Regions from separate parts of the Umezawaea sp. genome, predicted to be linked through region 2. Evidence: riboswitches for the same ligand, from Rfam matches in the RefSeq annotation. Region 2 holds a riboswitch; each other region holds the start of a gene.
What was found. Region 2 has a riboswitch for glycine ahead of gcvH (glycine cleavage system protein GcvH). Riboswitches for the same ligand answer to the same signal wherever they lie in the genome.
Positions count from the first base shown of each region.

Region 1: another riboswitch for glycine. It lies ahead of gcvP (aminomethyl-transferring glycine dehydrogenase); the one in region 2 lies ahead of gcvH (glycine cleavage system protein GcvH).
Region 3: another riboswitch for glycine. It lies ahead of gcvT (glycine cleavage system aminomethyltransferase GcvT); the one in region 2 lies ahead of gcvH (glycine cleavage system protein GcvH).

Region 1 is NZ_DBNGPQ010000103.1:93,001-96,266, forward strand. Features, by position in the region: gene AC156L_RS24335 (MerR family transcriptional regulator) at 1-310, shown strand, start outside; glycine riboswitch at 912-1,007, shown strand; gene gcvP (aminomethyl-transferring glycine dehydrogenase) at 1,170-3,266, shown strand, end outside.
Region 2 is NZ_DBNGPQ010000083.1:40,045-43,310, reverse strand. Features, by position in the region: gene AC156L_RS18865 (L-serine ammonia-lyase) at 1-1,014, opposite strand, end outside; gene gcvH (glycine cleavage system protein GcvH) at 1,014-1,394, opposite strand; glycine riboswitch at 1,549-1,641, opposite strand; gene ald (alanine dehydrogenase) at 1,873-2,985, shown strand; gene AC156L_RS18850 (TetR/AcrR family transcriptional regulator) at 3,009-3,266, opposite strand, start outside.
Region 3 is NZ_DBNGPQ010000092.1:34,234-37,499, forward strand. Features, by position in the region: gene AC156L_RS20620 (helix-turn-helix transcriptional regulator) at 1-101, shown strand, start outside; gene AC156L_RS20625 (hypothetical protein) at 210-566, shown strand; gene AC156L_RS20630 (DUF3817 domain-containing protein) at 593-895, shown strand; glycine riboswitch at 964-1,051, shown strand; glycine riboswitch at 1,052-1,146, shown strand; gene gcvT (glycine cleavage system aminomethyltransferase GcvT) at 1,264-2,364, shown strand; gene glyA (serine hydroxymethyltransferase) at 2,385-3,266, shown strand, end outside.

The DNA of each region.
Region 1 (3,266 bases), on a different contig from region 2:
GGACACCGGTGTCTCGTTGCAGAACATCAGGGTCGCGGTAGACCACCTCCGCAAGCGCGGCGTGCAGGACCTGGCCAGGATCACGTTGTTCAGCGACGGCACGACGGTCTACGAGTGCACGTCCCCCGAGGAGGTCGTCGACCTCCTCCAGGGCGGTCAGGGCGTGTTCGGCATCGCGGTGAGCGGCGCCATGCGGGAGATCAGCGGCACCATCCACGAGTTCCCCGCGGAACGCGCGGACGGCGTGGAGGTCGACGCCGTCGGCAACGACGAACTGTCCCAGCGCAGGCGCAACCGGGCCATCGGCTAGCTGTCCGGAACCCGTCGGACCGCGGTGGTGTCGGAAGCGCCCGAACGCCGCTGGTCTTCACGACCGCGGCCGTGGCTCCCCACACCGCCGCGGCCCGCTCGTCCCAGGGGGAACGGTCGATCCGGACCGGGTCGACCGCGGATGGTTTCGTCACGAATCGAACGACCACTCCGGTGTCGCGCGTCCGCTGACGCACCGGAGTCCTTCCGCTTCGTGGAAGCAGTGTCGTCGCCGCTCCTCGTCACCTCGCGCGGTCGAGCCCGACGCCTTCTTGTGGCCCAGTACGGGCCGGTCGAGTCCGGGGGCTTCTTGTCGCCCCGCGCGGTCGAGCCCGACGGCTTCTTGTGGCCCCGCGTGGTCGGGTTGAGTCGACGGCTCCTCGCCCGGTGGACCCGCTCACGGGGACCATCGCACTCGCCGGTGAGGCCGGGGCGCGGTGGCCCCTCGGCCGGTGAGCCCGTCCGCGGTGGCCGCCGCCGAGCCCCGTCCAACGCCCCGCCCACCCCCTCGTCCCGCCGCGTCCGGGTGTGACGTGCGGTGATCCGCGTCGCGCCCGCGCTACCCGTGCGGTGCCAGGCGGTACGATCGGCCGGTAGTCGCATGACCCCGTGCGGGAGAGTCCGGACCCGGCGAGGTTCGGCGCCGAAGGAGCAAATCCTCCCCGGAACCTCTCAGGCGCAAGGACCGCACGGGATAGACGCCTCTGGAAAGTGGGCCGGTTTTTCGGTCCCGCCGACGGTGAAAGCCCGGTTTCGGCCGGGTGAAGCTCTCAGGCGCCCGCCGAGCGGGTTGGAGACAGAGGGGGAGGGCAGACGGCAGAAGTGTGTCCGTAGCCCAACCCTCGCCGGAGGCGCCTTCCATGACGCAGGACCGCATTCCTCTCGCCGCTCTCGAGCACGGCACCCCGTTCGCCGACCGCCACGTGGGCCCCCGGCCCGCCGAGCTGGCCCGGATCCTCGATGTCATCGGTGTCGGCTCGCTGGAGGAGTTGGCGCAGCGGGCGATCCCGCCGTCGATCCGCGAGGGCGACCTGGTGCTCGACCTGCCCGCGCCCGCCACCGAGACCGAGGCGCTGGCCGAGCTGCGCGAGCTGGCCGGGCGCAACCGGCCGATGACGCAGATGATCGGCCTCGGCTACTACGGGACGATCACGCCGCCGGTCATCCGCCGCAACGTGCTGGAGAGCCCGGCCTGGTACACGGCCTACACGCCGTACCAGCCGGAGATCTCGCAGGGGCGGCTCGAAGCGCTGCTGAACTTCCAGACGATGGTGGGCGACCTGACGGCGCTGCCGCTGTCGAACGCGTCGATGCTGGACGAGGCCACCGCCGCCGCCGAGGCGATGACGCTCGTGCGCCGCGCAGGCAAGTCGAAGTCGACGAAGTTCGTGGTCGACGCCGACACGCTGCCGCAGACGCTGGCCGTGATCGAGACCAGGGCCGAGCCGCTGGGCATCGAGATCGTCGTCGCGGACCTGTCGCAGGGCATCGAAGGACTCGGCCTGGGCGGAGACTTCTTCGGCGTGCTGCTGTCCTACCCCGGTGCGTCCGGCGTGGTCCGCGACCACGAGTCGGTGATCGCCGAGGTGCACAAGGCGGGCGCGAACGCGGTCGTCGTCGCCGACCTGCTCGCGCTGACGCTGCTGCGCCCGCCCGGCGAGATCGGCGCGGACGTCGTCGTCGGCACGACCCAGCGCTTCGGCGTGCCGATCGGGTTCGGCGGACCGCACGCCGGCTACATGGCCGTGCGCACCGGCCTGGAGCGGCAGCTCCCCGGCAGGCTCGTCGGGGTGTCCGAGGACGCCGACGGCAACCGCGCCTACCGGCTGGCCCTCCAGACGCGCGAGCAGCACATCCGCCGCGAGAAGGCGACCTCCAACATCTGCACCGCGCAGGTGCTCCTCGCCGTCATCGCCTCGATGTACGGCGTCTACCACGGCCCCGACGGCCTGCGGGCCATCGGCACGCGCGCCCACCGGATGGCCACGGTGCTGGCCGCCGGCCTGGTCGAGGGCGGCGTGGACGTCCTGCACGGCGAGTTCTTCGACACGGTGCAGGCGCACGTGCCCGAGCGCGCGGCAGCGGTCGTCGACGCCGCGCGAGCGCTCGGCATCAACCTCCGACTGGTCGACGACTCGACCGTCGCCATCGCGTGCGACGAGACCACCACCCGCGCGAACCTGGTCGACGTGTGGCAGGCCTTCGGCGTGCAGGTGCCGGACGTGGACGCGCTCGACGCCGACACCGCCGACGGCATCCCCGCCGAGCTGCGCCGCACCTCGGAGTTCATGACGCACCCGGTGTTCCACCTGCACCGCTCGGAGACGGCGCTGCTGCGCTACCTGCGCGCGCTGTCCGACAAGGACGTCGCGCTCGACCGCAGCATGATCCCGCTCGGCTCCTGCACGATGAAGCTGAACGCCACGGCCGAGATGGAGCCCATCACCTGGCCCGAGTTCGCCGACCTGCACCCGTTCGCCCCGGCCGAGGACGCCGAAGGCCTGCTGGCACTGGTCAAGGACCTGGAGGACTGGCTCGCGGAGGTCACCGGCTACGACGCGGTCAGCATCCAGCCGAACGCGGGCAGCCAGGGCGAGTTCGCCGGACTCCTCGCGATCCGCGCCTACCACCGCGGGCGCGGCGAAGCGGCCCGCGACGTCTGCCTCATCCCGTCCAGCGCCCACGGCACCAACGCCGCCAGCGCCGTCATGGCCGGGATGCGCGTGGTCGTGGTGAAGTGCGACGACAAGGGCAACATCGACCTCGGCCACCTGCGCCAGACCGTCGACGAGCACCGCGACGACCTCGCCGCGATCATGATCACCTACCCGTCCACGCACGGCGTCTACGAGGACACCGTCCGCGAGGTCTGCGCCCTCGTGCACGACGCGGGCGGCCAGGTGTACGTCGACGGCGCGAACCTCAACGCCCTCATCGGCCTCGCCCAGTACGGCAAG
Region 2 (3,266 bases):
CTCGGCCCCGGAGATGGACGCGTTCTCCTTGAACAGCACGCCGACCGCGCCCGCGGTGAGCAGGAAGCGGACCACGCCGTCATCGGAAGCGCCCGGCACGAAACGGGTGTAGTAGTGCAGGACGGCGGGAACGATGCCCGCCGCGCCGTTGGTGGGCGCGGTGACCACGCGCCCGCCCGCGGCGTTCTCCTCGTTGACGGCCAGCGCGAACAGCGTCACCCAGTCCATGACGCGCAGCGGGTCGGTGGCGAAGTGCTCGCCCGCCAACGCCTTGCGCATCTCGGCGGCGCGGCGGCGCACCTTCAGGCCGCCGGGCAGGATGCCGTGCTCGGTGCAGCCGCGTTCGACGCACTCCTGCATGACGTGCCAGATCCGCAGGAGCCCGGAGCGGATCTCGCCCTCGCCGCGCCACGACTGCTCGTTCTCCAGCATCACCGAGCTGATGGACAGCCCGGTTTCCCTGGTGCGGGCCAACAACTGGTCGCCGGTGAGGAACGGGTGGGCCAACGGGGTGTCGTCGGCCTTGATCTTGTCCGCGCCGCTGGCGTGCTCGTCCACGACGAACCCGCCGCCGACCGAGTAGTACACGGCGTGGTCGAGGGACCCGTCGTCCGAGAACGCCTCGAAGCGCATCCCGTTGGGGTGCACGGGAAGCGACTTGCGGCGGTGCATGACGAGGTGCTTGTCGTGGACGAAGGCGATCTCGTGCGCGCCGCCCAGCCTCAGCCGCCCGGTCCGCTTGATCTCCTCGAACCGCTCGTCGGCCGCCGCCGGGTCGACCTCCTCGGGCCTGCACCCCTCCAGGCCCAGCAGCACCGCCTTGGGGCTGCCGTGACCGTGGCCGGTCGCGCCGAGCGAGCCGAACAGCTCCGCGTGCACGCGCGTCGCGCCGTCCAGCAGGCCGCGCGAGCGCAGCCGGTCGACGAACATCGACGCGGCGCGCATCGGGCCGACGGTGTGCGAGCTGGAGGGTCCGATGCCGACGGAGAACAGGTCGAAGACGCTGATCGCCATCAGCTGCCCGTCAGTTCCACGTACTTCGCGGCGGTGAGGAGACCCTCGGCGTTCTCGACCCGGACCTTGAACAGCCACCCGGCCGCGTACGGGTCGGAGTTGATCAGCGCCGGGTCGTCGACGACGCCCCCGTTGACCTCCACGACCTCACCGCTGACCGGCGCGTACAGGTCGCTGACCGACTTTGTCGACTCCAGCTCGCCGCACACGTCGCCGGACGTGACGCGCTCGCCGACCTCGGGCAGCTGCACGAAGACCAGGTCGCCCAGCGACTCGGCGGCGTAGGACGTGATGCCGACCGTGACCGGCTCCTGCGTGCCGGGCGTCCAGTCGACCCATTCGTGTTCGGGGGTGTAGAGCAGGTGTTCGGGGTGGTCCACAGCGGCACTCCACGGGGCTCGGGGCAGGCGCGCGACAACCGCGCCGACCTTGGGGTCGGTCCGACTCCCCCTCTGTCATGGGACCTGAGAGCTTCACCGCGCGAACGCGGCTTGCACCGTGGGTGCGCGCCCGGAGCGCGCTTTCCAGAGTCGCCTCGCCCGAGCGGTTCTCGTTGCCTGAGAGTGTGCGGGGTACTTGCTCCTTCGGCGCCCCGGCGACTGCCGGGGACTCTCCCGCTCGGGTTGCGGCGCCGCGAGGGCGCCCCGGCCGTTCTTCAGTTGGCGAACGTGCTGAAAGCTATGTGGCCGCAGATCGGGTGTCAACGCGCGCACGGACGGCGAAACCCGATCTCGTTGTGCCACGCGCACAAACCGACCCCTACGCGGTAGTGCCGCGAACACGATGACAGCGTGCTGGGCATGCCGGACCTTTGAACCAGCAGCCCAGCTCCCGCTCTCCGAGGTCGAAGGAGTCACCGTGCGGATCGCCGTTCCCCGCGAGGTCAAGAACCACGAGTACCGCGTCGCGCTGACCCCCGCCGGTGCCCACGAGCTGACCAGCCGCGGCCACGACGTGTTCGTCGAGGCGGGCGCGGGTCTGGGTTCCGCCATCACCGACGCCGAGTACGAGGCGGCGGGCGCGAAGGTGCTGGCCTCGGCGGACGAGGTGTGGGCCGAGGGTGAGCTGGTGCTCAAGGTCAAGGAGCCCGTCGCGGCGGAGTACCACCGGCTGCGCGCCGGGCAGGTGCTGTTCACCTACCTGCACCTGGCCGCCGACCTGCCGCTGACCGAGGCGCTGATCGCGTCCGGCACGACGGCCATCGCGTACGAGACGGTGCAGACCGCGAACGGCGCCCTGCCGCTGCTGGCCCCGATGTCCGAGGTCGCGGGCCGCCTCGCCCCGCAGGTCGGCGCGTTCGCGCTGATGAAGCCCTCCGGCGGCCGGGGCGTGCTGCCCGGCGGCGTGCCCGGTGTGGCCCCCGCGCGGGTCGTCGTCATCGGCGGCGGCGTGGCGGGGGTGAACGCCGCGACGATCGCCGTCGGCATGGGCGCCGACGTGCAGATCCTCGACACGAACGTGGACCGCCTGCGGCAGGTCGACGCCCAGTTCGGCGGCAAGCTCCGCACGATCGCCTCCAACGCCTACGCGGTCGAGCAGGCCGTGCGCGAGGCCGACATGGTCATCGGCGCGGTGCTCGTGCCCGGCGCCAAGGCACCGAAGCTGGTCAGCAACGACCTGGTCGCGCGGATGAAGCCCGGTTCGGTGCTCGTCGACATCGCGATCGACCAGGGCGGCTGCTTCGCCGACTCGCGCCCCACGACCCACGCGGACCCGACCTTCCAGGTCCACGAGTCCGTCTTCTACTGCGTCGCGAACATGCCCGGCGCCGTGCCGCGCACCTCGACCTACGCGCTCACGAACGTGACGCTGCCGTACGCGGTCGCGCTGGCCGACAAGGGCTGGCAGCCCGCGCTGCGCGCCGACGCCTCCCTCGCGCCGGGCCTGAACGTGCACGCCGGCCAGCTCGTCAACCTCCCGGTGGCGGAGGCGCTCGCGCTCCCGCACACCCCCCTCGACCAGGTCGTCTGACCACTGCGGGACGGGCCGGGCAGCTACCTGTGCGGCTGCCCGGTTCGCGTTTCCAGACCCGCGAGCACGCAGTCGAGGCCGTGGTCGAACTGCGCGTCGGCCTCCCACAGCTCCGTCAGGACGAACTGGCTCGTGAACAGCGGGAAGCGCTCGCGGTACCGCTCGACCAGCACCGCGATCCACGCCGGGTCGGGCTGCCCGGCGGGGGACGACTGCTCGGCCCACCGCACCTCGGAGGACGCGAAGCCGGTCACGAAGCTCATCAGGGTGCTGGCCGCGCG
Region 3 (3,266 bases), on a different contig from region 2:
GACTCGGCCCGATGACGGTGCTCCAGCACCTGCGTCGGGGTAGTGCGGCAGCGTGGTGCGTCGCCAGGTTGCAGCGGCAACGCCGGGACGGCGTGGCCTAGGACGGTCGGCGGTCCGGATACGGGAGTGGGCTCCGAGCGGAGCCCCAACCCTTGGGTCACCCGGCCCTGGACCTCCAGCCGCAGTACCGCCGGTGCTAGTTTGGAGAGGTGACCGGCGGTCCTCTCATCACCCCCCAGCGCCTGGGCATCGCTCTGGTGTGCGCGGTCGCGCTGGTGGGCTGTTGCGGTCTCGCGTGGTGGCAGTGGACGAGGTTCGAATCCGCCAGCGGGACCTTCCAGAACCTCGGCTACGTGTTGCAGTGGCCGCTGTTCGGACTCTTCCCGGCCTTCATGGTCTGGCGCATCCGCAAGCTCGACGCGCAGCGCAAAGCCGAGCCGCCCGTGGTCGCACCCGCGCCTGTCGTTACCGTTGACGCCGTCAGGGCTCCCGTCGTGGACACCGACGACGAGCTGGCGGTCTACAACCGCTACCTCGCCGAGCTGAACGCGCGGGACCAGCGGTAAGCGGAACGAAGGCGGTCGGACGGGCGATGAGCGGTGCGTTGAACCGGTTCAGGTTCATGGCCTACGTGGTCGGTGTGGGCCTGTTGCTGCTGGTCGTGGCCATGCTCTTCAAGTACGTGGGCGACTCGACCGGCATGATCAAGCTCGTCGGTCCGGTCCACGGCTTCCTCTACGCCATCTACCTGGTGATCGCCGTCGACCTCGGGCTCAAGGCCCGCTGGTCCATCAAGGGCACGATCCTGGTCCTGCTCGCGGGCACGATCCCGTTCCTGTCGTTCTACGCGGAGCGCAAGGTGGTCGAGCGCGTCCGGGAGGGCGTCCCCCTGTGAGGCGACCCCTGTTGACCTGCGGCACGGCCTGCGAATAGCGTCTGGCGGTATCAACTGAACACGGCCGTCGATGGCGCGCGGAAGAGTCCCCGCGAGGGGCGCCGAAGGAGCAACTCCTCCCCGGAATCTCTCAGGCACCGGTACCGCGCGACGCAGGCAACTCTGAAAAGCAGGCGCACCCGTGCGCCTCGCCCACGGTGCAAGTCGCGCTCGCGCGTCGAAGCTCTCAGGCTCATGACAGAGGGGGAGGCTCGCTCACAGGAGGAGTCTCGCCGATGACCGTGTCCCCACTGCCCGCCGCCGGTCGACCGGTCGCCCCCGCGGCGCGGTCGGCCGTTGAGCATGCCCACCAGGGAGGATCCACCCAGATGGAAAGCCGTCGGACGCCGCTGCACGCCGAGCACGAGGCGCTGGGCGCCATGTTCACCGACTTCGCGGGCTGGCGGATGCCCCTGCGCTACGACAGCGAGCTGGCCGAGCACCACGCGGTCCGCCGGACGGCGGGGCTGTTCGACCTCACGCACATGGGCGAGATCGTGCTGGAGGGCCCGGAGGCGGGCGCCGCGCTCGACCACGCGCTGGTCGGCCACTGCTCCGCGATCGGCGTCGGCCGCGCCCGCTACACCATGATCACCCAGGCCGACGGCGGTGTGCTGGACGACCTGATCGTGTACCGGCTGGGCGACACCGAGTACCTCGTCGTCGCGAACGCCTCCAACGCCGCGCTGGTGTTCGGCGAACTGGTCGAGCGCGCGAAGGGCTTCGACACCGCCGTGGTCGACCGGTCGACGGACTACGCGCTGCTCGCCGTGCAGGGGCCGAACTCCACCGCGATCCTGGCGGGCCTCACGCCGACCGACCTGGCGACGGTGAAGTACTACGCCTCCTACCCGACCGAGGTCGCGGGCACCCCGGTGCTGCTGGCCAGGACGGGCTACACGGGCGAGGACGGCTTCGAGCTGTTCACGGCACCGGCCGACGCGCCCGCCGTGTGGGCGGCGCTCCTGGAGGCGGGCGAGGAGCACGGCCTGAAGCCCGCGGGCCTCGGCTGCCGCGACACGCTGCGCCTGGAGGCCGGGATGCCCTTGTACGGCAACGAACTGAGCACCTCCCGCACCCCGTACCACGCGAACCTCGGCCGGGTCGTGAAGCTCGACAAGCCCGGCGACTTCGTCGGGCGCGACGCGCTGGCGAAGGTCGCGGAGTCCGGTGTGGACACCACGCTCGTCGGTCTCAAGACCGAGGGACGCCGGGCGCCGAGGCACGGGTACACCGTGCTGGACGCCGACGGCGCCGCGGTCGGCGAGATCACCAGCGGGGCCCTCTCCCCGACGCTCGGGTACTCGGTGGCGATGGCCTACGTGGCCAAGGGCAGCGCCGAGCCCGGCACCAAGCTGGCGGTGGACGTCCGGGGCAGGCAGGAGCCCGTCGAGGTCGTCGCACTGCCGTTCTACAAGCGCGCCAACTGATCCGTCCCAAGGGAGACCACATGTCGGACCACTTCAACACCTCCCTCGCGGAGTTCGACCCGGAGGTGGCGGAAGCCGTCGCCGCCGAGCTCGCCCGCCAGCAGAACACGCTGGAGATGATCGCGTCGGAGAACTTCACCCCGGTGTCGGTCCTCGAAGCGCAGGGATCGGTGCTCACCAACAAGTACGCCGAGGGCTACCCCGGCCGCCGCTACTACGGCGGCTGCGAGAACGTCGACGTCGTCGAGCGGCTCGCCATCGCGCGGATCAAGGAGCTGTTCGGCGCGGGCTTCGCCAACGTGCAGCCGCACTCCGGCGCGCAGGCGAACGCCGCCGCGATGTTCGCGCTGCTGAACACCGGCGACACGATCCTCGGCCTCGACCTGGCCCACGGCGGTCACCTGACGCACGGCATGCGGATCAACTTCTCCGGCAAGCTGTACAACGTGGTGCCCTACCACGTGTCCGATTCGGACGGTCTGGTCGACATGGCCGAGGTCGAGCGCCTCGCCCAGGAGCACCAGCCGAAGCTGATCGTCGCGGGCTGGTCGGCCTACCCCCGCCAGCTGGACTTCGCGGAGTTCCGCCGGATCGCGGACTCCGTGGGCGCGTTCCTGATGGTGGACATGGCCCACTTCGCCGGTCTCGTCGCCGCGGGTCTGCACCCGAGCCCCGTGCCGCACGCGCACGTGACCACGACCACCACGCACAAGACCCTCGGCGGTCCGCGCGGCGGCGTGATCCTGTCCAACGACGCGGACATCGCGAAGAAGATCAACTCCGCTGTCTTCCCCGGCCAGCAGGGCGGCCCGCTGGAGCACGTGATCGCGGGCAAGGCCGTCGCGTTCAAGCACGCCGCCAGCCCCGAGTTCGCCGACCGCCAGCGCCGCACGGTCGAGGGC